DNA from 2 places in the Pelagibacterium nitratireducens genome. Region 1 is predicted to be linked to the other one. Evidence: predicted binding sites of a transcription regulator. Region 1 holds the regulator's gene; the other holds the start of a gene.
What was found. Region 1 encodes LexA, which represses DNA repair genes until DNA is damaged. Its sites were predicted from a motif close to TGTTCNNNNTGTGTTCNG; they were not measured.
Positions count from the first base shown of each region.

Region 2: a site for LexA is predicted at 5,147-5,164, ahead of V6617_RS03135 (helicase-related protein). Genes of this name have one in related genera too.

Region 1 covers NZ_CP146275.1:2,134,925-2,143,010, reverse strand. The annotation lists gene gltA (citrate synthase) at 1-958, opposite strand, end outside; gene gltX (glutamate--tRNA ligase) at 1,148-2,584, opposite strand; gene V6617_RS10615 (ComEC/Rec2 family competence protein) at 2,765-4,783, shown strand; gene lexA (transcriptional repressor LexA) at 4,819-5,526, opposite strand; gene V6617_RS10605 (tripartite tricarboxylate transporter substrate-binding protein) at 5,655-6,752, opposite strand; gene V6617_RS10600 (response regulator transcription factor) at 6,992-7,636, shown strand; gene V6617_RS10595 (sensor histidine kinase) at 7,633-8,086, shown strand, end outside.
Region 2 covers NZ_CP146275.1:592,029-600,114, forward strand. The annotation lists gene V6617_RS03115 (amine dehydrogenase large subunit) at 1-130, opposite strand, end outside; gene V6617_RS03120 (helix-turn-helix domain-containing protein) at 296-1,219, shown strand; gene fdxA (ferredoxin FdxA) at 1,227-1,565, opposite strand; gene V6617_RS03130 (RNA-binding S4 domain-containing protein) at 1,746-2,075, opposite strand; gene V6617_RS03135 (helicase-related protein) at 2,080-5,049, opposite strand; gene V6617_RS03140 (AAA family ATPase) at 5,493-6,038, shown strand; gene V6617_RS03145 (helix-turn-helix domain-containing protein) at 6,112-6,708, shown strand; gene V6617_RS03150 (MFS transporter) at 6,705-7,955, shown strand; gene V6617_RS03155 (hypothetical protein) at 7,952-8,086, opposite strand, start outside.

The DNA.
Region 1 (8,086 bases):
GCATTACGGCAGCCCGCGGATCGTAATTCTTGTAAACCCGGTGCCCGAAGCCCATTAGGCGGAACGGATCGTTCTTGTCCTTGGCCCGCGCGATGAATTCAGGGATGCGGTCAACCGTTCCGATCTGGCGCAGCATGTTGAGCGCAGCTTCGTTCGCCCCGCCATGCGCCGGGCCCCATAGGCACGCCACACCCGCAGCAATACACGCAAACGGATTTGCATCCGACGAGCCTGACAGACGAACCGTTGAAGTCGAAGCGTTTTGCTCGTGGTCGGCATGAAGCGTAAAAATGCGGTCCATGGCTCTGGCGACCACCGGATCGACCTTGTATTCCTCGGCCGGCACGGCAAAGCACATGTGCAGGAAGTTTGAGGCGTAGTCGAGATCGTTACGCGGATAGACAAAGGGCTGGCCCACCGAATATTTGTAGGCCATAGCCACAATCGTCGGCAGCTTGGCGATCATCCGGATCGAAGCGATTTCACGCTGCTCGGGGTCCGAGATGTCTGTGGAGTCGTGGTAGAACGCCGCCATCGCACCAACGACGCCGGTTACGATTGCCATCGGATGCGCGTCGCGGCGGAACCCGCGATAAAAATAGTGCATCTGTTCGTGCACCATCGTGTGACGTGTCACCCGGTTCTCGAAGTCCCGTAGATCGGCTTTCGATGGCAACTCGCCATAGAGCAACAGATAACAGACTTCGATATACGAGCTGTTATCCGCAAGCTGGTCGATCGGATAGCCGCGATAGAGGAGTTCGCCCTTGTCGCCATCGATATACGTGATGGCGCTGTCGCAGGCTGCTGTCGACGTGAACCCGGGATCGTAGGTAAACAGCCCGGTCTGGGCGTACAGCGAGCGAATGTCGATGACATCGGGCCCAACCGTGCCGCTGAGCACCGGGAACTCATAGGTCTCATCGCCCAGAGTAAGTTTTGCCGATTGTTCGCTCATTCATGTGCCTCCCGGGTTTCGGCCCAGATATGCCGCAAGCACCAGGCTCGCCCGCTCTGAGCACGCACAATGACGTCTTTGAAAAATGCTTCGCTTGGGTATCCGAAATTGTCACACCATGCAACTACGTCAAGGATCTTGACGTATAGGTAAATATAGATCGCAATTCAGAAAACAGCGAGGATGGCGCTAGGAATGAACCCCGGTGCCAACGCCCACTACATCTGAAAGCCGGGCCAAGCTCTCTTCGCGCCCAATCAATACCATGACCTCGAAAATGCCCGGCGAAATTGTTCGCCCCGTAAGGGCGGCCCGCAAGGGTTGGGCAACCTTGCCCAGCTTCAACCCCACTGTCTCTGCATAGGTCCGCACGGTCCCATCCAGACTTTCGACGGACCAGCCATCGAGGGACGAAAACGCGGTCGTCAGCGCTGCCAGATGCGCAACGCTCTCTTCATTGAGCAGTGCTGCCGCCTTTTCTTCGATAGGAAGCGGCCGTTCCGCATAGATGAACTGCGCCAGGTCGATCAGCTCCAGTACGGTCTTGGCACGCGGTTGAAGCTCTGGAATGGCAGCAAGCACGGTGTCCTTGTTGGAAACCAGCCCGGCATAGTCCGCATTTCGCCCGGTTTCCGATGCCGTCTCAACCATCACATCGTAGAGCCGGGCAGGGTCGGTCGAGCGGATATAGTGGCCGTTTAGATTGTCGAGCTTGACGAAATCGAAGCGTGAAGCGCCCTTGTTAAGGGCCTCGAGCGAGAACCACTCGACCATCTGGTCGGTCGAAAATATCTCGTCATCGCCATGCGCCCAGCCCAGGCGGGCAAGATAATTGCGCAACGCTTCGGGCAGGTATCCCATTTGCCGATAGGTTTCGACCCCCATGGCGCCATGCCGCTTGGAAAGCTTTGCGCCATCCGGCCCGTGGATCAGCGGAATATGCGCCATTTCCGGGATATCCCAGCCCATGGCCCGATAAATCACGATCTGCCGGGCGGCATTGGTCAGATGATCGTCGCCCCGGATGATATGGGTAACGCCCATGTCGTGATCGTCAACTACCACGGCGTGCATATAGGTGGGTGTTCCATCAGAGCGCAGGATGATGAAATCGTCGAGGTTTTCAGCCTTGAAGACCACATCGCCCTGCACCCGGTCCTTGACCACGATGTCACCGGACTGTGGGGCCTTGATCCGTACGACAGGCTTGACACCCTCAGGCGCTTCTGATGCATCGCGGTCGCGCCAGCGCCCGTCATAGCGCGGCGGGCGGCCTTCGGCGCGCGCCTTGTCGCGCATCTCGGTCAATTCCTGAGGCGTGCAATAACACTTGTAGGCATTACCGCTTTCGAGCAGTTCTAACGCAATCTCGGCGTGCCGGTCTGCCCGCACGAACTGGCTGATCGGGGTCCCGTCCCAATCGAGGCCAAGCCAGCTCATGCCGTCCAGAATGGCCGCCACGGCGGCCTCGGTAGAGCGCTCGCGGTCGGTGTCTTCAATGCGCAGCAGCATCTTTCCACCCATCTTGCGCGCGAACGCCCAGTTGAACAGTGCGGTTCGCGCGCCCCCGATATGCAGGAAACCTGTGGGAGAAGGCGCAAAACGCGTTACGACGGGTTTGGACATAAGGCTTACCGCTTGGAGAAATGTTTGGCCCGTGTGTACCATAGCGCCCAACGAGCGCAAGGGTTGGGGGCGCGCAAGATGGTCGACTTTCCTGTCGCCAAAAATCTTCGGCAGGGACGGGCGGCTGGGCCGCTTGCGTGGCTCGTGGCCCGGATCTCTGCTCTTTGTGCTGGCTTGCGCATGGCGGTCCTCGACGCCGTGACCCAGCGTCGCAACTTCATTCTCTTTCCCTTCTTCATGATCGCTGGGCTCATCGTCTATCGCGTGCTTCCAAGTGAACCGGCGTTTATTGCTCTCGCGACCCTGATCGGTTTCACCTTCGCAACTGCCTGGCTTGGCCGTGATCGTGCCCCGATCCGGGAAATTGCTCTTCTTGCATCGATGTTCGCTCTCGGCATGGTTCTCCTGCCCGTTCATGGTGCGCTGTTCGGTACCCGGATGCTCGAGAGCCCCCGCTATGGCACCTATACGGCGCGCATTGAGGCTGTCACCTACAACGATGGCAGCGAACAACGCTGGGTCCTTTCCGATGTCGCTGGCGAATTGGATTGGACGCTCCCCAATGTTCGCCTGGCCCGCGTCACTGTGCCCGGTGCTTACGATGTTTCCCCCGGCGACACCATAACGGCTCGCATCCGCTTTTATCCGGTTCCGCCGCCCGCCGTCCCGGGCGGCTACGACTCCCAGTTCGTGAGCCATTTTGATGGCATCGGTGCCTATGGAACTGCATTCGGCGATATCGAAATCTCGAAAAGCGGCGCCGGGGGGCTGTCGCGCGCGGTCAAGGACCTTCGCGCCGCCATCACAACGCGTATCGTATCCCAACTGGGCGAACGCATCGGTGGTATCGCTGCGGCGCTCGTCACCGGTGACCAGAGCCGGATCACCGAGGATGACCGCAATCTGATGGCATCGGCCGGCATCGCCCATGTCATTGCCATTTCCGGTCTGCACCTGACGCTGGTGGCGGGCACCATGTTCGCCTGCGTTCGCTTTTTTCTCTCACTGGGCCATGGTGTCACCCAACGCTTCCCCATAAAAAAGATCGCCGCGGGTTTTGGTATTGCCACGGCGCTAGCCTACATGGTGATTTCGGGTATGGTTATCCCGGCGGTGCGCTCGACCATCATGCTCGCGCTCATCTTTGCCGCCATCATTGCCGGGCGGCAGGCACTGACCATGCGCAACGTGGCGATCGCCGGTCTGGCAATCATCGTTTTCGAACCCACCAGCGTCTTCCGCGCTTCTTTTCAGCTCTCCTTTGCCGCCGTCATCGCTTTGATAGCGGCTTACGAATTGGCTCGGCGCAATCGGGAGGACAGGGAACGCCCACAGCGGGGCAGGGCGCTGACCCTGATGCTCGACATTGCTACCACCAGCATCATTGCCGGTCTGGCAACACTGGTCTTTACCGCCTACCACTTCCAGCAGACCGCGCCATTCGGGGTGTTGGGTAACCTTATGGTTATGCCCATCGTGAGCTTTGTGATGATGCCTGCTGCTCTGCTCGGAACCTTGCTGCTCCCTCTTGGCCTCGAGGCCATTCCCTATGCTGGGCTCGGCTGGAGCATCGAGGCTATGCTCTGGTGCGCCGGTTTCGTCCGAAATTTGAGCGGCGGGTTCGACCCGAGTCCCATACTGTCCCCGGTCGCGCTCGGCGTCGCTCTGTTCGCATTGGCATGGCTGGCCTATTTTCGAACCCACATGCGCATAACTGGCCCCATTGTCGCGGTTCCGCTCATCGCTTTTTTCTGTCTCGAGCAGGCGCCCGACATATTCATTGCCGATCAAAGCCAGGCATTGGCCGTCCGCAGCGGAGACCGGGTTGCCCTGATCGCCGGCCGCAACAATACCTTTGCCACCACCATCTGGTCAGAACGCTATCTGACGGTTATCGAAGACGCCCACACCGCCACAGGTTGCGACAGTCTGGGCTGCATCCTCTCGACCGAGGAGGGCTATACCGTAGCGCTGGTCAAATCTCGCGACGCGTTTGACGAAGATTGCCGCATCGCCGAGATCGTCATCGCCCGCCTGACTGCGCCGCCCCAATGCGAGACGGCAGCCAAACTGGTTGTCGACGCTTCAGACCTCGCCCGCTATGGCGCTCATATGATCGATTGGAATGGCCCCGATCTGCCGCCAACAATCCGCACCGCCATCGACGGACCGGACCGCCCGTGGCGCATCCAGCTTTAGGGCCTTGAGGACAACAAGGCTAAGTCAAAGAAAATCTAGTAGCGCCGCAGCAATCCCACCAGACGTCCCTGAACCTTCACGCGGTCAGGACCGAAAATCCGGGTTTCGTAAGCCGGGTTGGCCGCCTCCAGCGCCACGGCGTTTCCCTTCTTGCGCAGGCGTTTAAGGGTTGCTTCCTCGTCATCGACCAGCGCGACAACGATCTCACCATTTCCGGCAGCATCCTGCTTGCGAATCAAGACAGTATCGCCGTCGAAAATCCCGGCATCGATCATCGAATCCCCCCGCACTTCGAGTGCGAAATGTTCTCCAGAACCCAGCATTTCGGGTGGAACCGCAATGGAATGAGAGTGAGTCTGGATCGCCTCGATCGGCACACCCGCCGCAATGCGCCCCATCACCGGAATGGCCACCGATCCGCCATTGTCCTGGCGGGGCGCCACGGTCTTGGCTGGCACCTTGCCCAGCGTACCCTCGATCACCGAAGGTTCAAACCGCGCCTTACGCCCGCCCAGCGACGGATTCATCGAATCCGGCAGCTTAACGACTTCGAGCGCTCGAGCCCGGTTGGGCAAACGGCGGATAAAGCCACGCTCTTCCAGCGCCGTGATGAGCCGGTGGATGCCCGACTTCGATTTCAGATCCAGCGCTTCCTTCATTTCGTCGAACGAGGGCGGAATGCCGCTCTCTTTCATCCGCTCATGGATGAACATCAGAAGTTCGTGCTGTTTACGCGTCAACATTGGCGGATCCCTCGGCGGCGTCGAATCGGAACAAATATTGAACTTTTATACATGTTCCGTAAATGTTCCGCAAGCGTCCACTGTAATCACGGCTCTAGCAGCGCCTCTCGATTGCCGGCCGGTGCGTTCTATTGATCGCTCAACCGCACCGCATATTCGTTCGAGAGCATGTCGAGTATACGCTTGCGGACCGCCGGATCGATCGTCGTCCCTTCGATAAACAGGGCTTCCGCCGCGCGATCGGTGACCTGCTCATAGGCCCCCAGAACGCTTGAAACTTCGGCGCGATACTGGGGGTCGGCAAAGATATCACGCCAGGCTTGGCGCCATGTCTCGACGATTTCCGGCGGCGTGCCGCCCGGTAGAATCACCATCTTCTGAGCGGCAAATCCGGCGATATTGAAAGCGCGATAGGCCTCATAGTCGGGCCCGGAAGGCGGCTCGCCGTGTAACATCTCATACACTTCTTCGACGATGGGCAGATCGGGAAAGGTCGGATCGCGCTGCATCACACCATTTTCGTCGAGGATGCCCCAACTCATAAGTGGCACGGCGTCGCCGGCCTCGGCCATCGGAACAACGTTGCGCAAGTACGAGGCCGTTGTCTGGTAGTCGATGCTGACTTCGCCTCGTTCCATGGCGATCAGCCCGTCGGCGCGACCGGTGTAGCCGAACACATAGCTGACATCAAAACCAAGTAACCGGAAGGCCAGCATGGGAACGAGGTCGAGCGATGTTGGCCCCTGGCTCGCAAACACCAGGGTCTGGTCGGCAAGCCTGTCGATGTCGTCGGGACCCTCGACCCCCGTTCCGGGCGCGACGTAAACCACCCCTCCGGTCGGTGCTACCATCACCACTTCCCAGTCCTTGTAATCGTAACGCACACGCAGATCGCCCAGCAGGTAGGGAAATTGTGTCGATCCCGAAGTCCCCAGAATGGTCAGCCCGTCCGGCCGGGCACGGCTGGCAAACGTGTTGGGACCACGGGTGCCGCCTCCGCCGGGTTCATTGACGATTTCGATTTCTGGATGACCCGGCAGGTGCCGGCTCAGAAATGGCGCATTGAACCGCGCCCAGGTATCCGATCCGCCGCTCCGGCTAAAGGGAATGATCCACTCGATGGTCTCGCCCTGGAAACTGACCTCGGCGAAGGCCGTGGTCGCGGGAGCCAGAGACAATCCAAATCCCGCGCTCAAGGCCCGTGCCCAACGCAGCAGTCCGCTCATAATCCTCCTCCAATGACAGGCGTGAACCGATGATCCTCCGAGCGCAGGCCGGTCCGGCCAATGTCTAACGCCTCATTGGGCGCGAGGCCACCCCTCACGGAAATTTGCTTGCCAGCCAGGTCCCGGCGGGGTCACATTGTCCAAACAGAAGGGGCTTTGCGCCGCGCGATCCCCGCTGTTGAAAAAATGAACACGGAAGGTAGAGGCGTTTGCGCATCGTTTTGATCGAAGACAACACAATGTTGGCGCGCGCAGTCATTCAGTCATTACAGGACGAAGGGCACGCCGTCGATTGGCTGGCCAATGGCGATGATGGCGCTCAATTTCTGTCAACCGAGGGCGCCGATCTGGCCATTGTCGATATCAACCTTCCCAAACGCAGTGGCCTCGATGTCATTCGCACTCTGGGCACCGAACGCAACGATATTCCCGTGCTTGTGCTGACGGCCCGCGACAGCCTCCATGACCGTATCATCGGACTCGACGCGGGCGCCGATGACTACATGACCAAGCCCTTCGAAATGGCCGAGCTCAATGCGCGCGTGCGCGCCCTGGGGCGCCGCAGGGGCCAGCGTGTGCACAACATTGAGGCCATGGGACAGCTCAGCTACGACAGGCTTTCGCGTCAGCTCGTAGGCCCTGATGGACTGATAGCTCTTCCCCGGCGCGAACTTGCGCTTTGGGAGGTGTTGTTCGACCATGCCGAGCGTGTCGTGCCCAAGGACGCCCTGTGCGACAGCATCTATGGGACAGGTGCCGATATCGACGTCAACGCTGTCGAGTTGCTGGTGTCCCGCCTGCGCCGCAAGATCGAACCGTTCGGCATCACAATAAGGGCTATCCGCGGGCTCGGCTATGTGCTCCGCCCGGTGGCGGTCCAATGAGCGCTGGACCAGTCAGTACACGAAGCCTTCGCGCCCGGCTTTTTGTGCTGCTGGTCGTACCGTTGATCTTTGTTGCCTTGGCCTCGAGCGCCGTGCGCTATTGGTCGGCGCAGAACATGTCCAAAGACCTCTACGACGACACGCTCAAGGTGGTGGCACACGCCGTTGCCCGCGAGGTTGTGCTGACCAAGGGTGACCTTGTTGCCGATGCGCTGCTTGATTCTCTGGTCGGCGCGCTGGGCGATCCGATCTATTATCAGGTTCGCGCCGCCGACGGCCGCTTCGTGACCGGCCACTCCGACGCGCCGGTGCCCTCGGCCAACCTGGTGGTTCCGGGTGGCACACCGGTCTTTTTCGACAGCACATACAACGGTCGACCGGTCCGAGCTGTCATCCTGCGTGAATTCATAGCTGATATCGATTTCGATGGCTGGACCACGGTTCAGGTTT
Region 2 (8,086 bases), 1.5 Mb from region 1:
CGATCGCTTCCTTGACCGTCAGGGTCTCGGGGGCGATCGGCTCTGGCGCATCGGCGTTTTCCTGCGCGAATGCAGGAAGCGTCAGAGCGGTGCCGAGCGCCAGCGCCAGAAGGTAGGGTTGGCTTACCATGCGGGTCTCCATCGCGTTTGATGGACAAAGCTTAGGCGGGCTTCGAGCGGGCGCGCTATCCAGTTTGACTCCGATTGTTGCGTAAATTTTAGGCATATAAATTCGTTGACCAATTTGAGGGCGGTTGGCTAGCATGGCGCCGGATCAATCTTCTGGTCGCCTCGTATGCTTGCCTTTCATCATGCCGATTATGCCGACGCCTTCGAGCAGGAAACCGGGCTCGTGGGCTGGTCGCAGCACTACGACCAGCTTGGCCGCGGCCGGTATTGGGGCAGCATCGACACGCTGGCGCTGGCGGGCATGACGATCTACCGCGAGCGGATCGGGGTGCCGATTCTTCAGGAATCGGCCGGGCCCAAAGGTCGGGTGCTGTTTGCCATCCCGCTGGGGGCGGATGGGAGCTGGCGGGTGGAGGCCAGTGCGCTGGCCAGCGGCTCGCTGATGATCGCGCCGGGCGGGCAGGAGGTGGTGATCGTGGGGAGCGAGCCGTCCGATCTGTTGATCGTCAGCATCGAAGCCGAATTGCTCCAAGCGCATTTGCCCGAGATGGATTTCTCGACGCCGGCCATGCTCGAGCGATGCGTGCAGGTGCAAGGACTTGCCGGCTGGCTGTTGTCGCTGCTCGATGCGCATGGCAGCGGGTGCGCTCCGTCAGGGCCGCATTATGACCAGGTGCTCAGGGGGCTGCTGCTCGACCGTCTGGTGGGAATGGCCGGTAACGCGAAAGGCGCGGCTCTGTTGTTCCGACCGGCCGTCGCGAGCGATTATCGGCGGGTTCGCGATTATATCGCAGCACAGGCCGGTGAGCCGCTATCGGTTGGCGACATGGCCGAGGCCATCGGGATGGAGCCGGCGCAATTGCGCTTGCTGTTCAGACATGTCACCGGACTGTCGCCAAGCGAATGGATCATGCTGCGGCGCCTCGATGCGGTGCGGCGGGAATTGTCGAATGGCGTGGAGGCAGGACGGACCGTCTCGGACGTGGCGATGAACTGGGGGTTCTGGCATCTGGGCCGGTTTGCCCAGTATTATGCCGCCCAGTTCGGGGAGGCGCCGTCCGAGACGCTGATGCGGAGCCGGGCCGTCTGAGTCTGGATCAGTCGCCTTCGCCGGGTTCTTCGGAGAAGAATTTTTCGAACTTGCCTTCGACGCCGTCCATCTCCTTGGCGTCCGGCAATTCGTCGCGCTTTTCGGTGAGGTTGGGCCAGATAGAGGCGTATTTGGTGTTCACCTCAAGCCATTTTTCCAACCCGGGCTCGGTGTCGGGCTTGATGGCGTCGGCGGGGCATTCGGGCTCGCACACCCCGCAGTCGATGCACTCGTCGGGGTGGATGACCAGCATGTTTTCACCTTCATAAAAGCAATCGACCGGGCAGACTTCCACGCAGTCGGTGTATTTGCACTTGATGCAATTGTCGGTGACGACATAGGTCATGGGGCAATCCTGATAGCTGGCGGTGTGAGGAAATGGCCAAGCGCATGCTTGCTAAACGGTTTTGAGTTGGCTTTCAAGGCGTGCGCTTGCCAAGAAGGCGCGGCAAAAGCGATCAGGATTCCGGTTTTTCCAAGGTCGGCAGATTGTCGTTTCTTTCGAAACGCCGGCCGGCCTCCTTCCCTAGGTTTCGGTCTTCCGAACCGAAAAAGTGGGACCCAGCTTTTCTGGAAGCCCTTGAGGCGAAATATCCTCGTAAAGCGTGGCTGCAACGCTCGCCGAACCGCGCCGGTCTGCAATCGCCGCGATGCGCAGAACCTTCAGACGGGTGTGGATCTGGAGGGTCAATCCGTCTCCCGCACCGACCCTGCGGTCACTGTCGAGAACGCGCTGGCCGTTGACCCGCACGGCGCCGGACTCGATGAGTTTCTGGGCCAGTGTGCGGGTCTTGGTGATGCGGGCATGCCAGAGCCATTTGTCGAGGCGCTGACGATCCTGCCGCTCGGAGGGCATGACCTTATTTGCGGGTCTTGAGCGCGGCGAGCGCTGCAAAGGGCGAATCGGGGTCGATGGGCTTTTCACGCCGTTCGGGACGGGGGCGCTCGTTGGCGCGATTGTCCTGATGTCCGCCCTTGCCGGGCTGGCCCGGTTTTCCGCCCTTGCCCTTGAAGCGCTGCTGGCCCTCGGGGCGCGGGGGGCGATTGCCTTCGCGTTTGTTGCGTTCGGGGCGGGTGCGCTCGGGACGGCGACCGGCCGGGAACCACACTTCGTCGAACTCGGGCTCGGCGGGTACAGCAGCATCGGCTTCGGCTGCCGCAGGGACCGGCTCGGAATCGGCGGTCGCCTCGGGGGCAGGTACGGGCTCGTCAGCGACACCTTCTGCGACGGCCTCGACCGGAGCGCCTTCAAGCGCTGCTTCGGCGACAGCGGTTTGGGCAATCGGTTCGGCGGGCGCCGATTCGGCTTGAGCGGTATCAGCGGCGGGCGTCTCAGCGGTAGCCGGGTCGGCAGCGGGCATTGGTTCAGCCGACGTCGTTTCGGCCGGCACCTTGGGCGTGCGGCGCAGGCGATAGCCCAAAGATTTCAGAATCGAGGCGAAGTCTTCGCCGGCGCAGCCCAAGAGCGAGGTCATCTCGACGGTAACGCGGAAACCATTGGCCTCGGCTGCCCCTTCGGGCGGCGGGGTGTCGACGGGGCGGTTGGCGTCATAGGCGACGAGCGGGCGGATGATGTCGGCCAGGCGCTCGAGGATATCGACGCGCACGATGCGTTCACCGGCGACCTTAAAGCCGGCAACCTCGTAAAGGCGGCGGTCGAAAGTGGGATCGATGGGAAAGGAGGTGCGGCCAGACAAAATGATATGGGGCAATTCGGAAATGCCCGGCTGACGCACGCCGCCATGCTTGAGACCCCACAGGATCAGCGCCAGTTCGCGCGGCGCGGGCTTGAGGGTCAACGGCAGGTAGATGTGGTGGGCACCGAATTTCACGCCGAGCTTGCGCAGCTTGGCGCGGGTGTCCTGATCGAGCGCCTTGACCTCTTCGGCGATTTCGGGCCGGGCGATGATGCCCAGGTTTTCGGCCAGCCGGAAAGCGATGCCGCGGGCGGCGCCTTCGAGTTCGGCCGGCTCGAGCAGGGCGATGACCTGTTCGAGCTGGGTGTTGATATGATGGCGCAGCCAGAGCGAAAGGCGATCATCGACCTTTTCGAGATCGGGGCCTGAAAGGCTCTCGTCGGCCAAAATGATGATGCGGGGGGCAAAAAGGGTGGCGCCTTCGGCCAGTTCAGCCACCACTTCACCACGCCAGCGGATCACGCCGTCGGTGGCGAGGACGAATTCCTCATTGGGCGCGCCGGCCAGACGGTCCGCGCGTTTGGCGATTTCGGGCGCGACAACCGAGGTGGCCGCGGAGCGCAGGTTTTTCGAATCGGCCTCGCCGTCGATGCGCGAGAGCGTGAATCGGAACCCTTCGATCGTGCCGATGATGTGGCCTTCGATCGCGAGTTCGCCGTTTTCGGTGATTTCTGGTGATACCATCTGCTTGTCTCTAAGATGACGCATCAGCACACTGGTCCGCCGGTCGACGAAACGCTGGATCAGCCTTTCGTGCAGGGCGTCGGACAAAGCGTCCTCGATCGCTCGGGTCGTTTTCTGCCAGTGCGTGGGGTCTTCCAGCCAGTTCCTGCGGTTAGAAATGAAAGTCCAGGTCCGAATCTGGCGGATCCGGTTGGACAGCGTATCGATGTCGCCAACCGTATTGTCGCAGAACCGGACCTGCTCGGCAATCCAGTCAGCGTCTATCCTTCCTGCTAATGCAAGGCCGGAAAAGATTCGGGTGACGATTTCGCCATGGGCGGCGGGGGAAATGTCGCGGAAATCGGGGATCTGGCAACAGGCCCAGGCCAATTCGGTGCGTTCGCGGGAATTGGCTAGTTGGCCTTCCTCGCGGCGCAGGAGAAATTCGAGGGCCCGCTGGTCGGTGGCGACGGGCACGCGGGTGAGAGCCGGGTGTTCGGGCGTGACCTCGAGGCTGGCGTGCAGGGCGGTCAGCGAGGAAAAATCAAGGTCGCGGTTGCGCCACTGGAGTTGTTTGACGGGCGCGAAGTCATGGGCTTCGAGGGCGGCAATGGTTTCCTCGTCAAAGGGGTCGGTGCCGCCGGTGACGCCAAAGGTGCCGTCGCGCATATGGCGTCCGGCGCGGCCGGCGATCTGGCCGATTTCGGCGGGCGTCAAAGGGCGGAACTGGCGACCGTCATATTTGGAATCGGAGGCAAAGGCGACGTGGGTGACGTCGAGATTGAGCCCCATGCCGATGGCGTCGGTGGCCACGAGAAATTCCACATCGCCGTTCTGGAACAAATCGACCTGGGCGTTGCGGGTGCGCGGGGAGAGCGAGCCCATGACGACGGCAGCCCCGCCCCGTTCGCGGCGCAGCAATTCGGCAATGGCGTAAACTTCCGAAGCGGAAAAGGCGACGATGGCTGAGCGGCGCGGCAGGCGCGAAATCTTGCGCGACCCGGCCCAGCTCAGCTGGGAAAAGCGGGGGCGGAAGGTGATGTCGGCATGGGGCAAAAGGCGCCGGATGACCGGCTCCATGGTCTGGGCGCCCAACAGCAGGGTTTCGGCGCGGCCGCGGGCGTGCAGCAGGCGGTCGGTAAAGACGTGGCCGCGATCGAAATCGATTGCGGTCTGTATTTCGTCGATGGCGAGGAAATCGGCCATCATGTCGGTGGGCATGGCCTCGACAGTGGCCACCCAGTAGCGGGCGGCCTTTGGCACGATGCGTTCTTCGCCGGTGACCAGGGCCACCGCCGATTCGCCGACCCGTTCGACGACCCGGTTATAGACCTCGCGGGCCAGAAGGCGCAGCGGCAGGCCGATAACGCCCGAGCGATAGGCCAGCATGCGCTCGATGGCATAGTGGGTTTTGCCCGTATTGGTGGGGCCGAGCACGGCCTTTACGGCCTGGGATGGTGTTGTGGTCATCGGCTCTGGGAAAGGGCAAGGGTAAAGGCTTTTGCCCCGCAAGGTGGTGTATCAAAGCGGGAAAGGCAATGGCCGGTGGGCGGGCAAACTTAACAATTTGAACGAAAACGGAACAAACCCGAACCGAATCGGGGAGCGGGTCTGAATCCTGATTTGTTCCCTACAGCATGTGGTGGTGGGGTGGAGCGGTGGGCCACTAAAGCAGCGTCGGGCGCCGTCACGCGGGCGAAAAAGGCAGCAAAACCGTTCATCTTGGTTGCCAACTGGTTAACGGGCGGGAAATCGGGGCAAGTGCTGATGAAGCGTTAAGACGATTTTTTTATCCGCGCGATGCGGATAAAGGGGCGATGGCCCGGTTGCCGGGGTAAAAATTCTTTCATTTTGACGAAAAAGATTTTGACCGTCCCGGAATGGGACGTCGGCGATATTGCGGCGGAGCGGACATGAGCGAGAAATTTGTGGTGATTTCGGGCTGTTCGGGCGGAGGCAAGTCCACGCTGCTGGCCGAACTGGACGCGCGGGGCTTTGCGACCGTCGAGGAACCCGGCCGCCGGATCGTGGCGCAGGAGATGGCCGGGCCGGGGCTGGCGCTGCCGTGGATCGACATGGCGGCGTTTGCGCAGCGGGCCATGGCGCTGGCGCTGGAGGACCGGGTGCGGGCCGGGGATCTTCAGGGCTGGGTGTTTTTCGACAGAGGACTGGTCGATGCGGCCGTGGCGCTCGAATCGGTGGATGGGGGTGAACTGGACCGGAGCGTATTGGAGGCGCAACGCTACAATCGAACGGTGTTTCTGACGCCGCCCTGGCGCGAGATCTATGTGACCGATCCCGAACGGCAGCATGGTTTTGAGGAAGCGGTTGCCGAGTATGACCGGCTGGAGCGGGCGTATCCGGCGCTGGGCTATGAGGTTATCGTACTTCCCAGGATCGGCGTTTCCGAGCGTGTGAACTTTGTGCTGGCGCGGTTGGAAAACCTACCGGGCGCATGATTGCAAATAAATGTTTGCAAAATAATCTTTGCGATTATAGCCTGGTGGCAATTGATGCCATCGAGGTTGTCCAATGCGCGAAATTTCCAGAATCGTACCCGATTCCAGAGCGCTCAAGGCGCTGACCCATCCTGAGCGGCTGAAAATGCTGGGCATATTGCGCATGGAGGGGCCGCAGACGGCCACCACGCTGGCCGAGCGGCTTGGGCTCAATTCGGGGGCAACCAGCTACCACTTGCGCCAATTGGCCGAGCACGGGTTCATCGAGGCCGATGAGGCACGCGGCAACAGGCGCGACCGCTGGTGGAAGGCGCGGCACGAAGCGACCATGATCGAGCCTTCCGAGGCCGAGCCGGGCGAAGCGCTCGATGCCAGCATGGCGATGATGCAATCGGTGGTCAGCCACCATGCAGCGGCAATGCAGCGGGCCCATGAGGGGTTTACCGATCTGCCCCACGACTGGAAGAAGGCACAGACCTTTTCCGATTACACAATTGCCATGTCGCCCGAGGCGGCCAGGGCGCTGATGGATGAGATCCACGCGCTGTTGGCGCGGCACAAGGCCGAGGCACCGGCGCCGGGCGAAGACTTGCCCGAGGGCTGGCGAGCGTTCACCGTGCATCTGCACGGCTTTCCCTATCGCCCTTTCGGCAAGGGAGAGGACAAATGAGCGGGCGTCGCGATTTTTTTGCGCTTGTGGTGGCGCAGACCTTTTCGATTTCGGGCACACGGCTGTCGGTGATCGCCATTCCCTGGCTGGTGCTGACGGTAACGGGCGATCCTTTGCTGACCGGGCTCGTGGTGTTTGCCGAAATGGCGCCCTATGTGCTGGCCAAGGCTCTGGGCGGGCCATTGATCGACAGGGTCGGACCGCGGCGGGTTTCGGTTCTTGGGGATTTTTTCGGGCTGTTTGCCGTCGGCGCGATCCCGCTTCTGGCGGCGCTCGAGCTGCTCAGCGTGCCCTTGCTGTTTCCGCTCGTAGCGCTGGTGGGGCTGTTGCAGGGCCCGGCCGATGCGGCAAAGCATGCGCTGGTGCCGCTCGTGGCACGCCGGGGCAAGTTGCCGCTGGAGCGAGTGACGGGCGTTGTGGGCACCATCGAGCGGCTGGCGTCGACGGTGGGGGCCGGTGCGGCCGGGGCGCTGGTAGCCCTGGTGGGGCCGGCCATGGCGCTCAGTTTCAATGCCGTGACCCTGGGTTTTGCGGCGGCGATCCTGCTGGCCGGGGTGCGGCCGGGGACGCGGGAAAAAGCCGAGGCGGATGCGCCAGAGGCAAAGACCAGCTATGGCAGCGAGCTTAGGGAAGGTTTCGCCTTCTTGCGCGGCGATGCCGTTCTGGTGGGGATCGCTGTGATGGTGGCGGTGACCAATCTGCTCGATCAGGCTTATGCTGCGGTTCTGGTGCCGGTGTGGGCTCAGGAGGGCGGGCGCGGCGCCGAAACGCTGGGGCTGATCTTTGCGGTGATGTCGGGATTTTCGGTGCTGGGGGCCATGGTGGCCACCGCGTTGGGCGAGAAGATGCCGAGGCTGCCGGTTTATGTCGGCGCTTTCATGATCATTTCGCTGCCGCGTTTTGCGGTGTTTGCGTTCGATGCGCCGCTGGCCGGCATTCTTGCAACGCTGGCTGTGGGCGGGTTCGCGTCGGGCTTCTTGAATCCCATCCTTTCGGCGGTGATCCTGGAGCGGATACCGGAAAAGCTGGTGGGGCGTGTCTCATCGCTGGTCACGGCCTCGGCCTGGGCGCTCATGCCGTTCGGGGGGATTTTCGGTGGCGCGCTGATCGCCGGGCTGGGGCTTTCGGCGGCGTTCTTTGTCGCGGGGGTCTTTTATCTGGCAATGACGTTGATGCCGCTGGTGTTCAAGCGGTTTCGGGGGTTTTCCAAGCGGCCGCTGGAGGCGGGCCGAGCGCGCGCAGCTTAGATGCGCGGTGGGCGGTTGCTGGCGGATTGCCTGCTGCGCGTTGTGGCGGTCGGGGCAAAACAGAGCATCGCGATTGTTGCCAGCCACGCTATGCTCAAAGGCGGAAAGAAAAGAGGCATGAATAGCAGGAA